DNA from 4 places in the Streptococcus sp. Marseille-Q5855 genome. Region 2 is predicted to be linked to each of the others. Evidence: predicted binding sites of a transcription regulator. Region 2 holds the regulator's gene; each other region holds the start of a gene.
What was found. The regulator Rex, encoded in region 2, represses fermentation and respiration genes when NADH is low (regulators of the CRP and FNR family bind a similar motif). The targets are predictions, from matches to a motif close to TTGTGAANTANTTCACAA.
Positions count from the first base shown of each region.

Region 1 (5,010 bases), on a different contig from region 2:
TAATCCCACAGATGAAGACCATAGCTAGGGCTTCTTGCCAAGAATAACCAAGCCCGAATACAACTGTAAAGGTAAAGAAGGCATTGAGTCCCATACCTGGTGCTTGAGCATATGGCAAGTTGGCGTAGAAGGCCATCATCAAGGTACCCGCTACTGCACCGATAATCGTTGCGAGGAATACACCCTGAGCAGGCATTCCTGTTTGCGAAAGAATTTGTGGGTTTACAAAGAGAATATAACTCATTGCAAAGAAAGTCGTTAAACCAGCGAGAACCTCTGTACGAACGTCTGTACCGTTCTCTTTTAGTTTAAATAATTTGTCCATTATCAATCTCCTTTTAATTTTTACGAACAATAACAGAATTATATCATTTATCATTCACTTTTTCAATATCTTTGTTTAATTTATTTAAAAATTTGATGGAATTTCATTTTTTGTTTGGAATCTGCTTTTCTGCCTGCTTTCTGTTATAATAGTAGACATCTTATCTGAAAAGACACTAGAAAGGTCCCTATGACGAAAAAAATTATTGCAGTTGACCTGGATGGAACCCTGCTCAACTCAGACAGTCAAATTTCTGACTTTACCAAAGAAACCATTAAAAAAGTTACTGAAAAAGGCCATCAGGTTATTATTACGACAGGTCGCCCTTACCGCATGTCAAAAGATTTCTACCGTGAACTAGGCTTAGACACTCCTATGATTAATTTCAACGGCTCCCTTACTCATTTGCCAGACCAAGTTTGGGACTTTGAAAAGTGTTTGACGGTAGACAAAAAATATCTGCTAGACATGGTTCGACGTTCTGAGGACATTCAAGCCGATTTTATCGCTGGAGAATACCGTAAAAAATTTTACATTACAAATCCCAATGAAGAAATTGCTAATCCCAAACTATTTGGTGTAGAAGCTTTCCATCCTGAAAATCAATTTCAGCCTGAATTGGTGACCAAGGACCCTAACTGTATTCTCTTGCAGACCAGAGCCAGTGACAAGTATGCTCTGGCAAAAGAAATGAACACCTTCTACCAGCATCAACTGTCTATCAATACCTGGGGAGGTCCGCTCAATATCCTTGAGTGTACCCCAAAAGGTGTCAACAAAGCCTTTGCCTTGAACTACTTGCTCAAGGTAATGAACCGTGACAAAAAAGATTTGATTGCCTTTGGAGATGAACACAATGATACCGAAATGCTCGCTTTTGCTGGGAAGGGCTATGCCATGAAAAATGCCAATCCAGAGCTACTCCCTTATGCAGATGAGCAAATTTCTCTGACCAATGACCAAGACGGAGTTGCCAAAACCCTGCAAGACTTATTCTTATAACCTATACTGATACTCAATGAAAATCAAAGAACAAACTAGGAAGCTAGCCGTAGGTTGCTCAAAGCACTGCTTTGAGATTGTATATGAAACTGACGAAGTCAGTAACATATATACGGCAAGGCGAAGCTGACGTGGTTTGAAGAGATTTTCGAAGAGTATGAGTCTGGGACAAAAGTCTAACCTTAAATATAAAAAGCGAACAAAACAGAATTCTGTTTTGTTCGCTTTTTTGTCTAATCTATCGATTTTAAAAACTTATAATAAAGAATTCCTAAAATCAAAATCTTTTTGTCCCAGACTCTTTGTGCTCTTTTCACAGTCTCATCAACCAGTTAATCGATTGTTCTATTTTTTACCACCAAAACCTTGGAAAAGGCTTTCTTTTGTGATATACTTCACATATAAATACAAGAGAGCTCGTCACACTCGACTCTGTTGACAAAAAATCAATCCAGTCCCGTTGTCCCTGTTCTCGGTCAATATCAAGGAGGATAGCTATGAAAGCTGTTGTTGTAAATCCAGAAAGCACTGGTGTTGCTGTTGAAGAAAAAGTACTCCGTCCACTTGAAACTGGGGAAGCACTTGTAGAAATTGAATACTGTGGTGTTTGCCACACTGACCTCCACGTTGCCCATGGCGACTTCGGTCAGGTACCAGGACGTGTCCTAGGTCACGAAGGTGTTGGTATCGTTAAAGAAATTGCCCCAGATGTGAAAAGCCTTAAAGTCGGTGACCGCGTCAGCGTTGCTTGGTTCTTTGAAGGATGTGGTACTTGCGAATACTGTACAACTGGCCGTGAAACTCTTTGCCGTACAGTAAAAAATGCTGGCTACTCAGTAGACGGTGGTATGGCTGAACAGTGTATCGTAACTGCTGACTATGCTGTCAAAGTTCCTGACGGACTTGATCCAGCCCAAGCTTCTTCTATCACATGTGCTGGTGTAACAACCTATAAAGCTATTAAAGAGGCCAAAGTTGAACCAGGCCAATGGGTTGTCCTTTACGGTGCTGGTGGCCTTGGTAACCTAGCTGTTCAATACGCTAAAAAAGTATTCAATGCTCATGTTATCGCAGTTGATATCAATAACGACAAACTTGCCCTTGCAAAAGAAGTAGGCGCTGACATTGTTATTAACGGCCTCGAAGTTGAAGATGTACCTGGACTCATCAAGGAAAAAACTGATGGAGGTGCTCACTCAGCTGTCGTAACTGCTGTATCTAAAGTTGCCTTCAACCAGGCTGTTGACTCCGTTCGTGCTGGTGGTCGCGTCGTCGCTGTCGGTCTTCCTTCTGAAATGATGGAACTCAGCATCGTTAAAACAGTCCTCGATGGAATCCAAGTCATCGGTTCTCTTGTAGGAACTCGTAAAGACTTGGAAGAAGCCTTCCAATTCGGTGCAGAAGGTTTAGTAGTTCCAGTTGTTCAAAAACGTCCAATAGAAGATGCCGTAGCCATTTTCGACGAAATGGAAAAAGGTCAAATCCAAGGACGTATGGTACTCGACTTCACCCACTAATCTAATAGAAACCTATTTTAAAAGTTGGAATGCGCTTCCAACTTTTTTATATTAAATTTTTAAATAAGAATTCAAGATTACTCCTCAAAAACTCAATATATCAACATCTGCAAAAAAACTTTTTAATTTTTTATTATAAATAGTTGATTTTTAGATGAAAACGGTTTATACTTAAAAAGTCTTAAAGTTTTCTTAAACGAAAACTAAAACAAAAAAGGAGGAATGACAATAATGAGTATCGGAATCATTATTGCGAGCCACGGCGAATTTGCTGCGGGTATTCATCAGTCAGGATCTATGATCTTTGGTGAACAAGAAAAGGTTCAAGTTGTAACCTTTATGCCAAATGAAGGCCCTGATGATCTATACGCTAAGTTTAATAACGCTGTTGCTGCATTTGACGCAGAAGATGAGGTTCTAGTTTTGGCTGACCTTTGGAGTGGATCTCCATTTAACCAAGCTAGTCGCGTGATGGGAGAAAATCCTGAGCGTAAGTTTGCCATCATCACAGGACTTAACTTACCGATGTTAATTCAAGCCTACACAGAGCGCCTGATGGACGCTGCTGCAGGTGTAGAAAAAGTCGCTGCTAATATCATTAAAGAAGCCAAAGATGGCATCAAGGCTCTTCCAGAAGAGCTAAACCCTGTTGAGGAAGTAGCAAGCGCTGCAGCTGCTCCAGTTGCCCAAGCTGCTATCCCAGAAGGAACTGTTATCGGAGACGGTAAATTGAAAATCAATCTTGCCCGTCTTGACACACGTCTACTTCACGGTCAGGTGGCAACTGCTTGGACTCCAGATTCAAAAGCAGACCGTATCATCGTTGCTTCAGATAACGTAGCTAAAGACGACCTTCGTAAAGAATTGATTAAACAAGCAGCTCCAGGTAATGTCAAGGCTAACGTGGTTCCAATTCAAAAACTGATTGAGGTTTCAAAAGACCCACGTTTTGGAGAAACACATGCCCTTATCTTGTTTGAAACACCTCAAGATGCCCTTCGTGCCATCGAAGGCGGCGTGCCAATCAAAACTCTTAACGTTGGTTCTATGGCTCACTCAACAGGTAAAACATTGGTCAATACTGTTTTGTCGATGGACAAAGAAGACGTTGCTACATTTGAAAAAATGCGTGACCTCGGTGTTGAATTTGACGTACGTAAAGTACCAAATGATTCTAAAAAAGATTTGTTTGACTTGATTAACAAAGCCAATGTCAAATAAGCCATTATTTATGAAAGGATTTTAAAGATGTCTATTATTTCTATGGTTTTAGTAGTCGTTGTAGCCTTCCTTGCAGGTCTTGAAGGTATCCTCGACCAGTTCCAATTCCATCAACCACTTGTAGCTTGTACTCTTATTGGGCTTGTAACAGGTCACTTAGAAGCAGGTATTATACTTGGTGGTTCTCTTCAAATGATTGCCCTTGGTTGGGCTAACATCGGAGCTGCCGTAGCTCCTGACGCTGCTCTTGCTTCTGTTGCTGCTGCCATTATCATGGTTCTTGGTGGCGACTTTACTAAGACAGGTATCGGTGTTGCCCAAGCGGTTGCTATCCCTCTTGCCGTTGCTGGTCTATTCTTAACTATGATCGTCCGTACACTCTCTGTCGGATTGGTTCACACTGCTGATGCTTCTGCTAAAAAAGGTGACTTTAAAGCAGTTGAACGCGCTCACTTTATCGCACTTCTTCTTCAAGGTCTTCGTATTGCAGTCCCTGCAGCACTCCTTCTAATGGTACCAACTGAAACCGTACAAAGTATTCTAAATGCTATGCCTGATTGGCTCAAAGATGGTATGGCTATCGGTGGTGGTATGGTTGTTGCCGTTGGTTACGCCATGGTTATCAACATGATGGCAACTCGTGAAGTATGGCCATTCTTCGCTATCGGTTTCGTGCTTGCTGCCGTATCAGATATTACTCTAATCGGATTTGGTGCTATCGGTGTTGCTATCGCTCTTATCTACCTTCACCTTTCTAAAACTGGTGGAAATGGTGGCGGAGGAGCCGCAACTTCTAACGACCCAATCGGCGATATCCTAGAAGATTACTAAGATAAGAAAGGACTGAAAACATCATGACTGAAAAACTTCAATTAACTAAATCAGATCGTAAAAAAGTTTGGTGGCGTTCAACTTTCTTACAAGGTTCTTGGAACTATGAACGTA
Region 1 is NZ_CAMPPR010000006.1:292,904-297,913, forward strand. It holds gene OC529_RS07885 (NCS2 family permease) at 1-325, opposite strand, end outside; gene OC529_RS07890 (Cof-type HAD-IIB family hydrolase) at 515-1,327, shown strand; gene adhP (alcohol dehydrogenase AdhP) at 1,825-2,844, shown strand; gene OC529_RS07900 (PTS sugar transporter subunit IIB) at 3,076-4,065, shown strand; gene OC529_RS07905 (PTS mannose/fructose/sorbose transporter subunit IIC) at 4,093-4,896, shown strand; gene OC529_RS07910 (PTS system mannose/fructose/sorbose family transporter subunit IID) at 4,920-5,010, shown strand, end outside.
Region 1: the regulator Rex is predicted to act here: its motif matches at 1,711-1,728, upstream of adhP (alcohol dehydrogenase AdhP).

Region 2 (5,010 bases):
CTGTCGATAATCTTTTCACAGTTCCCCTATTTGCAAAACATTATTGCGATAAGGGCCTCCTTGGCTCAGATGTTGTTGTCGTCAGCCCTAAAAATTCAGGTGTAAAACGTGCTCGTAGCTTGGCTGAGTATCTTGATGCTCCTATCGCCATTATCGATTACCCTCAAGACGATGCAACTCGTAACGAAGGTTACATTATTGGTGATGTTGAAGGTAAGAAAGCCATCTTAATTGACGATATTCTGAATACAGGACGTACCTTCTCTGAAGCTTCTAAAATCGTTGAACGTGAAGGAGCTACAGAAATTTATGCTGTTTCTAGCCACGGTCTCTTCGTTGAAGGAGCTGCTGAACTTCTTGACAATACTAAGATTAAAGAAATTCTTGTGACTGATTCAGTAGCAACAAAAGAAAAAACTCCTAAAAACGTATGCTACATCACTGCTAGTGAGTTAATTGGTGATGCTATCGTCCGTATCCACGAAAGAAAACCAGTCAGCCCACTCTTTGCCTACAACAAAAAGAAATAAGGTGATTCTTTGATTTATTTGGACAATGCTGCAACGACTCCCATGTCAGCAGTTGCTATTTCAGCTATGACCAAGGTTATGCAAGAAACCCATGGAAATCCTTCTAGTATTCATGCTCATGGTCGTCAAGCTGGCAAACTATTGCGAGAAGCCCGTCAGGAGCTAGCTCAGTTACTGGGGACAAAACCTCAACATATCTTTTTCACTTCTGGTGGGACAGAAGGCAACAATACTGCTATCATTGGTTACTGCCTTCGTCACCAAGAACAAGGAAAACATATCATCACAACTGCCATCGAGCACCATGCTGTCCTTGAAACAATTGATTACTTGGTTCAACACTTTGGTTTTGAAGCAACCATTATTCAACCAGAAAATCAAGAAATCACAGCCCAGCAAATTCAAAAGGCTTTACGTGATGATACGATTTTGGTTTCTACCATGTTTGCCAATAATGAGACTGGAAACCTACTGCCCATTGCTGAAATTAGCCAAATACTCAAGCAACACCCAGCCGCCTATCATGTTGATGCAGTTCAGGCTATTGGCAAACTCCCTATTCACCCAGAAGAATTGGGCATTGATTTTCTCACTGCTTCTGCCCATAAATTCCATGGTCCTAAGGGAATCGGTTTTCTCTACGCATCTAGCATGGACTTTGATTCCTATCTACATGGCGGAGACCAAGAACAGAAAAAACGTGCAGGAACTGAAAATTTAGCTGCCATCGTAGGCATGGTTGCAGCCCTAAAAGAAAATTTAGAAAAGCAAGAAGAACATTTTCAACATGTACAAAATCTAGAAACTGCCTTTCTGGCAGAGCTAGAGGGAATTCAGTATTACCTGAATAGAGGCGAACACCATCTCCCTTATGTTCTCAATATTGGATTTCCTGGTCAGAAAAATGACCTCTTACTCCTTCGTCTAGATTTAGCTGGAATTTCAATCTCTACTGGCTCAGCCTGTACGGCAGGTATTGTCCAATCCAGCCATGTTCTTGAAGCCATGTATGGCGCAAATTCAGACCGCTTGAAGGAATCCGTTCGCATCAGTTTGTCGCCACAAAATACTGTTGAAGACCTACATACCCTTGCAAAGACCTTAAAAGAAATTATCGGAGGTTAGCCATATGGCATTTGAAAAAACCATTCAGTTAAAAAATTGTCGTTACGACTACACTCTTAACCCTTCTGTTAAAAAATTCACCCTTAAGGACAATACCTTTTTTGAGACTAAGGTTGGTAACTATGAACTAACTCGCCTACTTGAAAAAGTGCCGAACAGCGGTGAGGGATTCCAACTCAAAATCATCATTAACAAGGAACTTACAGGTGCTAAAATCAATATCACTGACAAGTTTGGCCTTCGTCTAGTTGATATTTTCAAATCAGAAGACCACCACATTCATCAGGAAAAATTCTACTTCCTCATGGATAGTTTAGTAGAACGTGGTGTCTTTACAAAATCGGAAAGATAGAGCCAAAATGTTTGAACTGACCTATAAAGACAGCTATCATGTAGAGCGGACTCTCAAGTATGAAGATTATGAGGCACTCATGCTGGCTCTGTCAGGATGTGTGACCCTACCAGATACACTTTATGTGACTTCTTTGACCTTTAAGGGCCAGGAAGTTTACCAGGGTCTGATCGGAGACCTCTACCGTTTTCTATCACATGCAGATTTTTTACATCAAAACTAAGATTTTTCTTAGTTTTTTCTTGTTTTTGTTGATTTTTTCACAATGTTTCTATAAAATAGAAGAATAGAAAGGTTGTGATTTTGTGAAAGATAAACAGTCTGCTATTCCAAAAGCTACAGCGAAAAGACTCTCCCTATACTATCGAATTTTTAAGAGATTTCATGCAGAAAAGATTGAACGTGCCAACTCTAAGCAAATTGCAGAGGCCATTGGAATTGATTCAGCGACCGTACGTCGTGATTTTTCCTATTTTGGTGAACTTGGTCGTCGTGGTTTTGGCTATGATGTCAAAAAACTAATGACATTTTTTGCCGATTTGCTTAATGATAACTCCATCACCAATGTCATGCTGGTTGGTATTGGAAATATGGGCCATGCCCTTCTCCACTACCGCTTTCATGAGCGTAACAAGATGAAGATTATCATGGCCTTTGACCTGGATGACCATCCTGAAGTCGGTAGCCAAACTCCTGATGGGATTCCCATTTACGGAATTTCTCAAATCAAGGATAAAATCAAGGATGCTGATGTCAAAACTGCTATCCTGACCGTTCCCAGCGTCAAGTCGCAAGAGGTTGCTAATCTCTTGGTGGATGCTGGCGTGAAAGGAATTCTCAGTTTTTCACCAGTCCATCTGCATTTACCAAAAGATGTGGTCGTTCAGTATGTCGATTTGACAAGTGAACTCCAAACCCTCCTCTATTTCATGCGAAAAGAGGATTAGAAAGCGAAAATCATTTTATGAAAAAACCAGTTATAGGGATTACAGGAAACGAAAAAACTCATCCAGATGATGACATCATGATGAGCTACGCAGCAAAAGGCTTTGTTGAAGGCGTTAAAGACGCTGGAGGGATTCCCATCATCCTACCGATTGGTGATCAAGAAATGGCCTGCCACTATATCAGTATGATTGACAAGCTCATCTTGACAGGTGGGCAAAATGTTGATCCTAAGTTCTATGGTGAACCAAAAACCATTGATAGCGATGACTACCACCTTCAAAGAGATATCTTCGAACTGGCCCTCATCAAGGAAGCGATTAAACAGAAAAAGCCAATTTTTTCTGTTTGCCGTGGAACTCAACTCTTTAACGTTGCCATGGGTGGAACTTTGTACCAAGATATCGAAGATCACTGGCAGGATTGTTCCGCCGAGTACACAACCCAACGCTTGGTGACAGAACCTGATACAGTTCTTCGAGAAATCTATGGAGAAATCTCCCATATCAACTCCTTCCACCACCAGAGCATCAAGGATTTAGCACCAAATTTAAAGATTGCGGCTCATGATCCTAAGGATGGTATTATAGAAGCTGTTATGAGTACGGATGATGTCGCCTTTCTCGGTGTCCAATGGCATCCAGAGTTTCTTTTTGAAAATCGTCCCAAAGATAAAAACCTCTTTGACTATGTCGTTAATGAACTTTAGATTAAATCTGTTTTTTCACGGTAACTAAAGTAACTAGAATATGAGACAATCAAATGGTCCAAGAGGACAATTCCCATCAGGTCGCAGGCTTCTTTAACAAGTTTAGTGACATGATCATCATTTCGGCTAGGGGCTACCGCTCCCGAAGGATGATTGTGGACCAAGATGAGAGAAGTCGCCATATGCTTGATAGCATAGTGAAGAATCTCACGTGGTTCAGCAATACTACGAGTAGCTGAGCCGATAAAAATGGTCTGTTGATGGATGATTTGATTTTGAGTATTGAGATAGAGCGCCACCAGGTGCTCTTGTTTTTTATGTCCCAACTCCTGCTGCATCTTCTTGGCCAACTTTTGGCTACTGAGAATACTTTCCATCTCAATAGTCTCATGCCTGTGGATACGATGTCCCAGTTCAATCATAGCTTGCAACTCTATAGCCTTAACACGACCGATACCAGACAGACTCTGCAATTCCTGCAGGGTCATTCTTTTCAAATCTGTTAGGCTTGAAAGGTTGTTCAAGACTTTCTGGGCAATTTCAAAAACGCTGGCTTGACGTGTTCCTGTCCTAAGTAAAATAGCTAGCAACTCTTGATTACTGAGCGCTTCTACTCCTTCTTGGGTCAGTCTCTCTCTTGGTAATAATGAATCTTCTTGGAATGAAATACTGTACATAAAAATCCTCCTCACTTTATTATTCGTGAGAAGGATGAAAAATTAGATTTTTTTCTCAATTGGAGCCACACTAGCTAAAAGTTTTTTCAAACCTACTTCTGGGAAATTGATTTTTAATTCCTGAGTAGCACCGCTACCTGAAACTTCCAGAACAGTTCCCTCTCCCCATTTCTTGTGGAGGGCAATATCACCAATGGACCAATTTGACTCACTAGACGCTGATTTTGCCCCAGCTGTAAATTGACCAAATGGAAGACCGCTTGACTGGATAGATTTTGGGGCTGCACTGCGTTTACGGTCTTGAAGAGCCTGAGCCAAACTCATTCTTTGACCGAAGGAAAGGCCACCACTACTATATGATGCTTTAAAGCTTGTATTTGCTGGACGAGCCAATCCTTGATACTCAAGCAAGTCTGAACTAATTTCATTAATAAAACGAGTCGGACGGTTGTAGTTGGTACGACCGAAAAGCAGGCGCGAGTTGGCATTGGTCAGATAGAGAATTTTCTCTGCACGCGTGATACCTACATAGGCTAGACGGCGCTCTTCTTCCAATTCATCCGGATCTTCAGCCGCACGACTAAGTGGAAAGACATTTTCTTCCATCCCAATCAAAAAGACAACTGGAAACTCGAGACCTTTGGCAGCATGCAGGGTCATCAAGGTCACTTC
Region 2 is NZ_CAMPPR010000003.1:42,932-47,941, forward strand. It holds gene OC529_RS04530 (ribose-phosphate diphosphokinase) at 1-530, shown strand, start outside; gene OC529_RS04535 (cysteine desulfurase family protein) at 540-1,655, shown strand; gene OC529_RS04540 (DUF1831 domain-containing protein) at 1,660-2,007, shown strand; gene OC529_RS04545 (DUF4649 family protein) at 2,015-2,230, shown strand; gene OC529_RS04550 (redox-sensing transcriptional repressor Rex) at 2,313-2,954, shown strand; gene OC529_RS04555 (gamma-glutamyl-gamma-aminobutyrate hydrolase family protein) at 2,972-3,661, shown strand; gene radC (RadC family protein) at 3,658-4,338, opposite strand; gene pcrA (DNA helicase PcrA) at 4,381-5,010, opposite strand, start outside.

Region 3 (5,010 bases), on a different contig from region 2:
ATGGCTGACAATCTCTTGGAATTTCGTGAGTATTTTGTGGAAAAATATGGCTATAATAAGTCAGGACGCAATTTCTAAAATGGAATTGATATAAGCTAAAAATCCTAAGTTTTCTCTTGGGATTTTTCTTCTTTTTTTGATAGAATAAAGTGTACAATGAAAGGAAGAATAGACTCGTATGCGCATTAAATGGTTTTCCTTGATTAGGATTATAGGTTTACTTTTGGTACTCTTGTATCACTTCTTTCAGACGATCTTTCCTGGAGGATTTTTCGGGGTAGATGTCTTTTTCACATTTTCAGGTTTCCTGATTACAGCTCTACTCATTGAAGAATTTTCTAAGAACAATGAGATTGATTTGATAGGATTTTTTAGAAGACGCTTTTATCGGATTGTGCCACCTGTGGTTTTGATGATCTTGGTGACCATGCCTTTTACTTTCTTGGTTCGGCAAGATTATGTGGCTGGAATTGGGGGTCAGATTGCAGGTGTCTTAGGCTTCATGACCAACTTCTATGAACTGCTAACAGGTGGGAGTTATGAATCTCAGTTCATTCCTCATTTGTTTGTTCATAATTGGAGTTTGGCAGTTGAGGTTCACTACTATATTCTTTGGGGATTGGCAGTTTGGTTCTTATCCAAACAAGCTAAATCAAATGGTCAGTTGAAGGGGATGGTCTTTCTCTTATCTGCTGCTGCCTTCTTGATCAGCTTCTTCTCCATGTTTATTGGTAGTTTTCTAGTGACCTCTTATTCCTCTGTTTACTTCTCCAGTTTAACTCATGTCTATCCATTCTTTTTGGGAAGTATCCTAGCAACGATTGTAGGCGTTCGTCAGACGACCTCCCTCGTCAAGCTGTTGGATAAAATCTGGGATTTACGAAAGACTCTGTTGATTTTTGCAGGGGGGGTTGGCTTCTTACTCATTTTGACCTTCTTTGTCAAATTTACCTATTTCTTTGCCTATCTTATTGGCTTCTTGCTTGCCAGTCTTGCAGCTCTTGCTATGATTCTGGCGGCGCGTGTCTTACATGAAAAGACTCCTCATATACAGGAGCCAAAGATTATTAGCTTTTTAGCAGATACTAGCTATGCAGTTTATCTCTTCCATTGGCCTTTCTACATTATTTTCTCACAGTTGACCTCAAATCTTTTTGCTGTGTTACTGACTTTGATTTTTTCTTATGGATTCGCCAGCCTATCATTTTATGTGTTGGAGCCGTGGATTGCAGGCAAGAACACACCTGTTTTACAAACTCTTCGTCCCCTGCCTTATATTCACGCAATTCTTGCGACAAGTACAGGAATCTTGGCTTTCATTGTCCTCTTAGTGACTTTGTTGGCACCACAAGTGGGAGCGTTTGAGACAGACTTAACTGTCAATGGTTTGAAGCAAGCTGCTAGTAATATTGCCCAAACAAAAGTGATGGCAGAACGAGCAGAAGCTGATAGTTTGGGGATTGCTGATGGTACTATGTTAATTGGTGACTCAGTGGCTTTAAGGGCAAATACAGCCCTGCAGACAGCTCTTCCTGGAGCACAAATTAACGCGCAGGTCAGCAGAACAACCAAGACTGCCAATGAAATCATGCTAAACAATAGCCAGAATAAATTTTTACCTAAGATGGTGGTCATTGCGACTGGGGTAAATAATCCTGAAAATTACAAGGAAGACTGGGACAGTATCGTGAAAAATATTCCTAAGGGCCATCATATGATTTTAGTGACTCCTTATGAGGGAGATAAGACAAAAGAGACCTATGCCATCGTTGAGAAGGCGGCTGCATATATGAGAGAATTGGCAGAGAAGACACCTTACATCACGATAGCAGATTGGAATCAAGTTGCGAAAGAGCATCCAGAGATTTGGGCAGGAACAGACCAAGTCCATTTCGGAAGTGACACTAGCACTATTGAAACAGGAGCAAAATTGTATGCAGATACCATTGCCACAGCCTTGCAAACAGCTAAAGACAAGCCAGTCAAATCAAAATAACTTGTATTAAAAAGAGAAGAGTTGGAGAAATCCAGCTCTTTTAAAATATCTCCAGAAAATAGGTCTATACCATTTACAAATGAATCAGAAAGGTTTATAATGTAATTGACATAATAAATATCAAAAGTAATCTTTTAAGGAGGTCATTATTATGCCTAATTACGTTAAAGCGGATCAGTTTTTCTATCCATTTGGCATTCGTCGCGGTGGGTACTTAGAACTTGTTGATGGCAAATTTGGGAAACATGTGGATCAAATTCCTGAAGGAGCAGAGGTTCTTGACTATACTGGTTATAGCATTGCACCAGGTCTTGTGGATACTCATATTCATGGATATGCAGGTGTAGATGTGATGGACAACAACATTGAAGGTACATTGCATACTATGAGTGAAGGACTTCTTAGTACCGGTGTTACCAGTTTCTTGCCCACAACTTTAACAGCCACTTATGAGCAATTGCTTGCAGTCACTGAAAATCTTGGAAACCATTATAAAGAAGCAAGTGGTGCTAAGATTCGTGGGATTTATTATGAAGGTCCATATTTCACAGAAACTTTTAAGGGGGCACAAAATCCAACTTATATGAGAGACCCGGGTGTTGAGGAGTTTCATTCTTGGCAGGATGCTGCAAAAGGGATGCTAAATAAGATCGCTATTGCACCAGAACGTGATGGGGTGGAAGATTTTGTACGTACTATTACAGGTGAAGGTGTGACAGTTGCACTTGGACACTCAGATGCGACATTTGAACAAGCTAAGAAGGCAGTTGATGCTGGAGCTAGTGTATGGGTACATGCCTATAATGGGATGCGTGGTTTAACACACCGCGAACTAGGTATGGTAGGAGCTATGTATGAGCTCCCACATACTTACGCAGAATTGATTTGTGATGGTTATCACGTAGATCCAAAAGCTTGTGAGATTTTACTTAAGCAAAAGGGGACAGAAAACATCGCTCTTATTACGGACTGTATGACAGCTGGTGGGCTTGAAGACGGTGACTATATGTTGGGAGAATTCCCTGTTGTAGTAGCAAATGGAACTGCACGTCTCAAATCTACTGGTAATTTGGCAGGTTCTATCCTCAAACTTAAAGACGGTTTGAAAAATGTTGTTGAATGGGGAATTGCGAATCCGCATGAAGCAGTCATGATGGCCAGCCTCAACCCAGCAAAATCTGTTCACATTGATGATGTCTGTGGCCAAATCCGTGAAGGCTACGACGCTGACTTCATCGTATTAGATAAAGATTTGGAATTGGTAGCAACCTACCTAGACGGTGTGAAACGTTATCAAGCATAAGAGAGAAAGCAGAAGTTAGAGATTAGCTTCTGCTTTCTTATCTACATTGCTTTACCGGTAAATGAAAAAGTTAAAAATATCACAAAAAATCTTGAACAAGCAAATGAAAAGGTTTACAATTATATTATAAATAGTACAAATAAAAAAGGAGGAGTGCTTTATGAAAGCCTATACTTATGTTAAACCAGGACTTGCTTCTTTTGTTGATGTAGACAAACCAGTGATTCGCAAGCCAACAGACGCTATTGTACGTATCGTAAAAACTACTATTTGTGGAACAGACCTCCATATTATCAAAGGGGATGTTCCTGCTTGCCAAAGTGGTACCATTCTTGGTCACGAAGGGATTGGGATTGTTGAAGAAGTTGGGGAAGGAGTTTCTAACTTCAAAAAAGGCGATAAGGTCTTGATTTCTTGTGTCTGTGCCTGTGGTAAATGCTACTACTGTAAAAAAGGAATTTATGCCCACTGTGAAGACGAAGGGGGCTGGATTTTCGGTCACTTGATTGATGGTATGCAGGCTGAATATCTACGTGTCCCTCATGCAGATAACACTCTTTACCACACTCCAGAAGACTTGTCAGATGAAGCCTTGGTTATGTTATCAGACATTTTGCCTACTGGGTATGAAATTGGTGTCTTGAAAGGGAAAGTAGAACCTGGTTGTAGTGTAGCCATTATTGGTTCAGGACCAGTTGGTTTAGCAGCTCTTTTGACAGCTCAATTCTATTCACCAGCTAAATTGATTATGGTGGACTTAGACGATAACCGCTTGGAAACTGCTGTATCATTTGGTGCGACTCATAAGGTTAATTCTTCAGATCCTGAAAAAGCCATTAAAGAAATTTATGATTTGACAGATGGACGTGGTGTGGATGTCGCTATTGAAGCTGTTGGTATTCCTGCAACATTTGATTTCTGTCAAAAGATTATCGGTATAGACGGAACAGTTGCCAACTGTGGTGTACATGGTAAACCAGTTGAATTCGATTTAGACAAACTTTGGATTCGCAACATCAATGTAACAACCGGTTTGGTATCTACAAATACCACTCCACAATTGTTGAAAGCTCTTGAAAGTCATAAGATTGAACCAGAAAAATTGGTAACTCACTATTTCAAACTCAGTGAAATTGAAAAAGCCTATGAAGTTTTCAGTAAGGCAGCAGACCACCATGCCATTAAGGTTATTATCGAAAACGATATTTCTGAAGCCTAGGTAGTAAAAAGATTTTGGAACACAAGTAAATAGAAATTCAGTCATCCATCAGATGGCTGGATTTTTTATCAAGAAATTAAGAAATGAGCATATTTCTTTCCTTGTTTAGCGGAATTGGTTATAATATACGGTACAAAGGAATGAATGAATATGTATCGTGTTATAGAAATGTACGGAGATTTTGAACCGTGGTGGTTCTTAGAAGGTTGGGAAGAAGATATTGTAGCTAGTAAGAAATTTGACCAGTATTATGATGCTCTCAAATACTACAAAACTTGCTGGTTTAAATTAGAACAAGAATCCCCTCTTTATAAAAGCAGAAGTGACTTGATGACCATTTTTTGGGATCCGGAAGACCAACGCTGGTGTGATGAATGTGATGAGTATTTACAACAATACCATTCTTTGGCTCTTTTGCAGGATGAGCAGGTTATCCCAGATGAAAAACTACGCCCAGGCTATGAAAAACAAACAGGTAAGGAAAGGCACCGT
Region 3 is NZ_CAMPPR010000001.1:425,326-430,335, reverse strand. It holds gene tgt (tRNA guanosine(34) transglycosylase Tgt) at 1-78, shown strand, start outside; gene OC529_RS02240 (acyltransferase family protein) at 179-1,996, shown strand; gene nagA (N-acetylglucosamine-6-phosphate deacetylase) at 2,148-3,299, shown strand; gene OC529_RS02230 (zinc-dependent alcohol dehydrogenase family protein) at 3,460-4,518, shown strand; gene OC529_RS02225 (DUF1033 family protein) at 4,669-5,010, shown strand, end outside.
Region 3: the regulator Rex is predicted to act here: its motif matches at 3,367-3,384, upstream of OC529_RS02230 (zinc-dependent alcohol dehydrogenase family protein).

Region 4 (5,010 bases), on a different contig from region 2:
TGATTATACCATTTTTCAAATAGAATTACAAAAAAAGAGACAGGATTTCTCCTGCCTCTAGGCTGATAACAATTATTTACGGCGTCCTGGTCTTTCTTTGTAGCCATAGTAAGAATCTTCGATGATTTCTTGCATATGGTCAACCATTGGAAGACGTGGGTTAGCTGGTGAACATTGGTCTTCGTAAGCAAGGAAGGCCAATTCACGAGAATGTTCTTTCCATTCTTTTTCATCGATTCCTTGTGCCTTGAAGTTCATTTGGATACCTACGCGCTCACCAAGTTCGTAGACAGCTTTTGCGTAAGATTCAACCCCTTCTTCTGGTGTAGAAGCTGGAAGGCCAAGCATGCGTGCGATATCTTGGTATTTTTCATCTGCACGGTAGTAGTTGTACTTAGGCCATGTTGCTGTCTTAGCTGGACGTGTACCGTTGTAGCGAATGACATATGGAAGCAAGATAGCATTCGTACGACCGTGGATTGTGTGGAATTGCGCACCAATCTTATGGGCCATTGAGTGAGAAATACCTAGGAAGGCATTAGCAAAGGCCATACCAGCGATTGTTGAAGCGTTATGCATTTTCTCACGTGAGTGGAAGTCTGCATTCTTAACTGAGCTTTCAAGGTTTTCGAATACAAGTTTGATGGCTTGAAGTGCAAGACCGTCAGTGTAGTCGCTAGCCATTTGTGATACGTAAGCTTCAGTCGCGTGAGTCAATACGTCCATACCAGTATCCGCAGCAACAAATCCAGGAACTGTCAATACCAAAGCAGGGTCTACGATTGCCACAGTTGGTGTCAATGAGTAGTCGGCGATTGGGTATTTACGGTTATTTGCTTTATCAGAGATAACGGCAAATGGTGTTACTTCAGATCCTGTACCAGATGTAGTTGGAATCGCGATGAATTTAGTCTTCTTACCAAGCAATGGGAACTTGAAGGCACGTTTACGGATATCCATGAATTTTTGAACAAGGTCACGGAAGTCCACTTCTGGTTGTTCATAGAAGAGCCACATTACTTTAGCAGCATCCATTGGAGATCCACCACCGAGAGCGACAATTGTATCTGGTTTGAAGGCACGCATAATCTCAGTACCACGATTTACAGTTGTGATATCTGGATCTGGTTCCACATCAGCAAAGATTTGGTAAACAACCTTATTGCGACGAAGATCAAGTTGTTCGATGATACGATCAAGGAAACCAAGCTCTACCATGGCATGGTCAGTAACGATCATGACACGTTCAACGTCACGACATTTTTGAAGGTATTGAATTGAATCACGTTCAAAGTATGTTTTTGAAGGAAGTTTCATCCATTGCATGTTATTTCTCCGTCTTCCGACTTTTTTGATGTTCAAGAGGTTAATGGCACTAACGTTATCCCCAACTGAGTTGCGTCCGTAAGAACCACATCCAAGTGTCAATGATGGCAAGAAGGCATTGTAAACGTCCCCGATACCACCGAAAGTAGAAGGTGAGTTACAGATAACACGAATAGCTTTAACAGCTTTACCAAATTCTTTAGTCAATTCTTCGTCAGCTGTGTGGATAGCTGCTGAGTGTCCAAGACCGTTAAATTCAACCATTTGACGAGCCTTAGTAATACCATCTTCACGGCTTTCAGATTTCAAAACTGCGATAACTGGTGACAATTTTTCACGAGTCAATGGCTCATTTTCACCAACTTCTTTACATTCTGCAGCAAGAATGTTTGTTCCTTCTGGAACTGTAAATCCTGCTTGCTCTGCAATCCAAGTTGCTGGTTTACCAACGATATCAGCGTTCAATTTTGCACCAGCACAGTTTTTGCTGTTTGCTTTCACGCCAAAGCAGAATTCTTCAAGAAGAGCTTTTTCTTTTTTGTTTACAAAGTAAGTGTGGTAAGATTTGAACTCTGCTACAAATTCATCGTAAATTTCTTTATCAATGATAACTGCTTGTTCAGATGCACAGACCATACCGTTATCAAATGATTTAGACATAACGATATCGTGTGCTGCTTGACGGATATTTGCTGATTTTTCAACATAAGCTGGAACGTTTCCAGCACCTACCCCAAGAGCTGGTTTACCACATGAGTATGCGGCTTTAACCATAGCATTACCACCTGTTGCAAGGATTGTCGCAACACCTTCGTGGTTCATAAGGGCACTAGTTGCTTCCATAGATGGTTCAGTGATCCACTGTACGCAGTTTTCAGGCGCTCCTGCTTTAATCGCAGCATCACGAACGATTTGAGCTGCGTGAGCTGATGATTCTTGAGCTGATGGGTGGAAGGCAAAAACGATTGGATTACGCGTCTTCAATGAAATCAATGATTTGAAGATTGCTGTTGATGTTGGGTTTGTTGTAGGAGTGATACCACAAACAACACCGACCGGTTCAGCAATAAGAGTCAAACCTGTTACATCGTCTTCTTCAATAACACCAACTGTTTTAGTGTGGCGCATGTTGTTTACTACATGTTCACAAGCAAACAAGTTCTTAGTTGCTTTATCTTCAAATACACCACGTCCTGTTTCTTCAAAGGCATGTAAAGCCAATTCTCCGTGGGCATCCAAAGCTGCCACTGACGCTTTCGCTACGATGTAGTCAACTTGCTCTTGGTCCAACTTACGCATTTCTTCAAGGGCAACTAGAGCTTTTTGCACCAAGCCATCGACATGCTTTTCAGCAGCGAGTTTCTTTTCCTCTGGTGTCACAGTTTTTTTATCAGCCATATTTTCCTCCATAGCTTTCAAGGATTAAATCCTTTGTTAATTTTTTCACAAGTTTATTATAACGCATTATTTCAACTTTGTAAACAGTTTCATAAACATTTCACAAAGAATTTTTAGCACCTTGTGAAATGTTTGCTAGTTTCTTTTCTTAGCAAGCTTTTTCTTTAAAGTTTGTGAAATTTATTTCAAATATTTTTTTATTTCACAAACTTGCTTGGAAGAGGAGCTTGGAAAGAAAGGGATTTACAGGTAAGCGCTTACTTATTTGGTTTTAACAATACCTCCTTTGATAAGGAGGCTTTATTTTTGTTGAAAAACGCCTTGTTTAAAAGTCCCTTCATACACGACTTCTTGTTCTGTTGTTAGTTTTCCTTTTCCTTCAGCCTGACCATTTACAAAATCACCTTCGTAGGTCCAGCCTTCTTTGGATTGAAAGGTACCTTTTCCGTTGAAGGCTCCATTGTTGAAGCCACCTGTATATTGGTCTCCATTTTGGAAGGTGATGGTACCTTGTCCATTCATTTTACCACGGACAAGACTGCCATCGTAAACAATATTTCCATTATCGAGTTTTAAGACACCTTTTCCGGGAATATTTAGAAAAAAGACGAGTACAGCACAAAAAACAATCGTAACTACTGCCAAAAGCTCTAAACGTGGACGAGTCAGATAGACACGATACTTCTCGTAAAAATTCTTAAGATTTTCCACCTTCACTCTCCTTTTCTAAACGTTCTAGCCAAGCTTGACAGCCCTCTTGAACACGTCGATAGGTTTCTTCAAAATCTCCTGTATACCAAGGATCTGGAACACTTTCAGATGCGAATGAGTAAATCTTATCTTGACAGTCTGCTGGACACATCTGACGTAAGTCAGAAACATTTGAAGCATCCATTCCGATAATATAATCAAAGGATTCAAAATCTTCCTTACTAATCTGAAGCGATGTCTTGCCTTTTTCATAAGGAATCTCATACTCTTGAAAAATCCCTTGAGTTCCCTTATGAATCGGATTGCCATGTTCCCAAGAGGAAGTCGCTCGACTTTGGATTTCATAATTATCTGTCATTGATTTCATCACAAACTCGGCCATAGGGCTACGGCAAATATTTCCCAGACAGACAAAGACTAGTTTTTTCATCCCATTTCCTTTCTTTTACAGAAAAACGGGAGTCAGTAATCCCGTCTTATTTTTCAATTGCACCTTCGAGTGAAGCTGTTTCTTTAAGTGGTAATACGGTCTTGATAGCAGCTAGTTCAAAAGTCAAGTAAACTCCATCTACATCAAGAACAATTGTCCCCTTCTCCGTATCTACTTCATCGACTGTTCCATAAAGGCCCCCGATTGTAATCACTTCATAGCCTTTTTGTAGTTTATTCAAACTTTCCATACGTTTTTGTGCTTGTTTCTTTTGAGAGCGTTGCGTAAAGAACATCAAGCCCAACATAGCCACAAGAATGATTAAAAATGTATATTGTGATTCCATTATATTCTCCTTTGTCTTTTACATAGGACTACTATATCAAATTTCAGCTACTTTTACAAGATTGTACCTTGCTTTTCTAATAAGAAAAACCAGAGCTTGCGCCCTGATTTTTAGAATTATTTCAAGTTTTGAACAACTTTCACAAGATTTTCTACAGTAAAGCCATATTCTGCCAATACTTTTGGTGCTGGTGCAGAGGCTCCGAAGGTATCAATACCAAGAACAGCACCATCTAGTCCAACATATTTGTACCAGTTTTGAGTTGCACCCATTTCAACTGCAACACGACGGCGGACTGCATTTGGAAGAATTTCTTCCTTGTAAGCTGCATCTTGTTTATCAAAGACATCTGTAGATGGCATACTGACTACTCGGACTTTTTCACCTTGACTAGCCAATTCTTTGGCAGCTGAGACAGCAAGATTGACCTCTGAACCTGTCGCAATCAAGATGGTATCAAAGTCTGCTGCATTTTCATAGACAACATAGGCACCTTTTGCAACCTTGTCGAAGTCTGTTCCCTCTTCAACAGTCAAGTTTTGACGTGTCAAGACAAGGGCAGTTGGTGTTTTCTCACTTGTCACTGCAAGGTACCAAGCTGCTTGCGTTTCACGCGCATCTGCTGGACGGAAAACGTTTAGATTTGGCATGGCACGAAGACCTGCCAAATGTTCCACCGGTTCATGCGTTGGACCGTCTTCTCCAACTGCGATTGAATCGTGGGTAAAGACATAAGTCACAGGAAGACCTTGCAAGGCTGACAAGCGGACAGCTGCCTTCACATAGTCAGAGAAGACGA
Region 4 is NZ_CAMPPR010000001.1:401,438-406,447, forward strand. It holds gene adhE (bifunctional acetaldehyde-CoA/alcohol dehydrogenase) at 73-2,724, opposite strand; gene OC529_RS02095 (MORN repeat-containing protein) at 3,025-3,435, opposite strand; gene OC529_RS02100 (low molecular weight protein-tyrosine-phosphatase) at 3,422-3,865, opposite strand; gene yajC (preprotein translocase subunit YajC) at 3,912-4,211, opposite strand; gene tkt (transketolase) at 4,328-5,010, opposite strand, start outside.
Region 4: the regulator Rex is predicted to act here: its motif matches at 2,758-2,775, upstream of adhE (bifunctional acetaldehyde-CoA/alcohol dehydrogenase).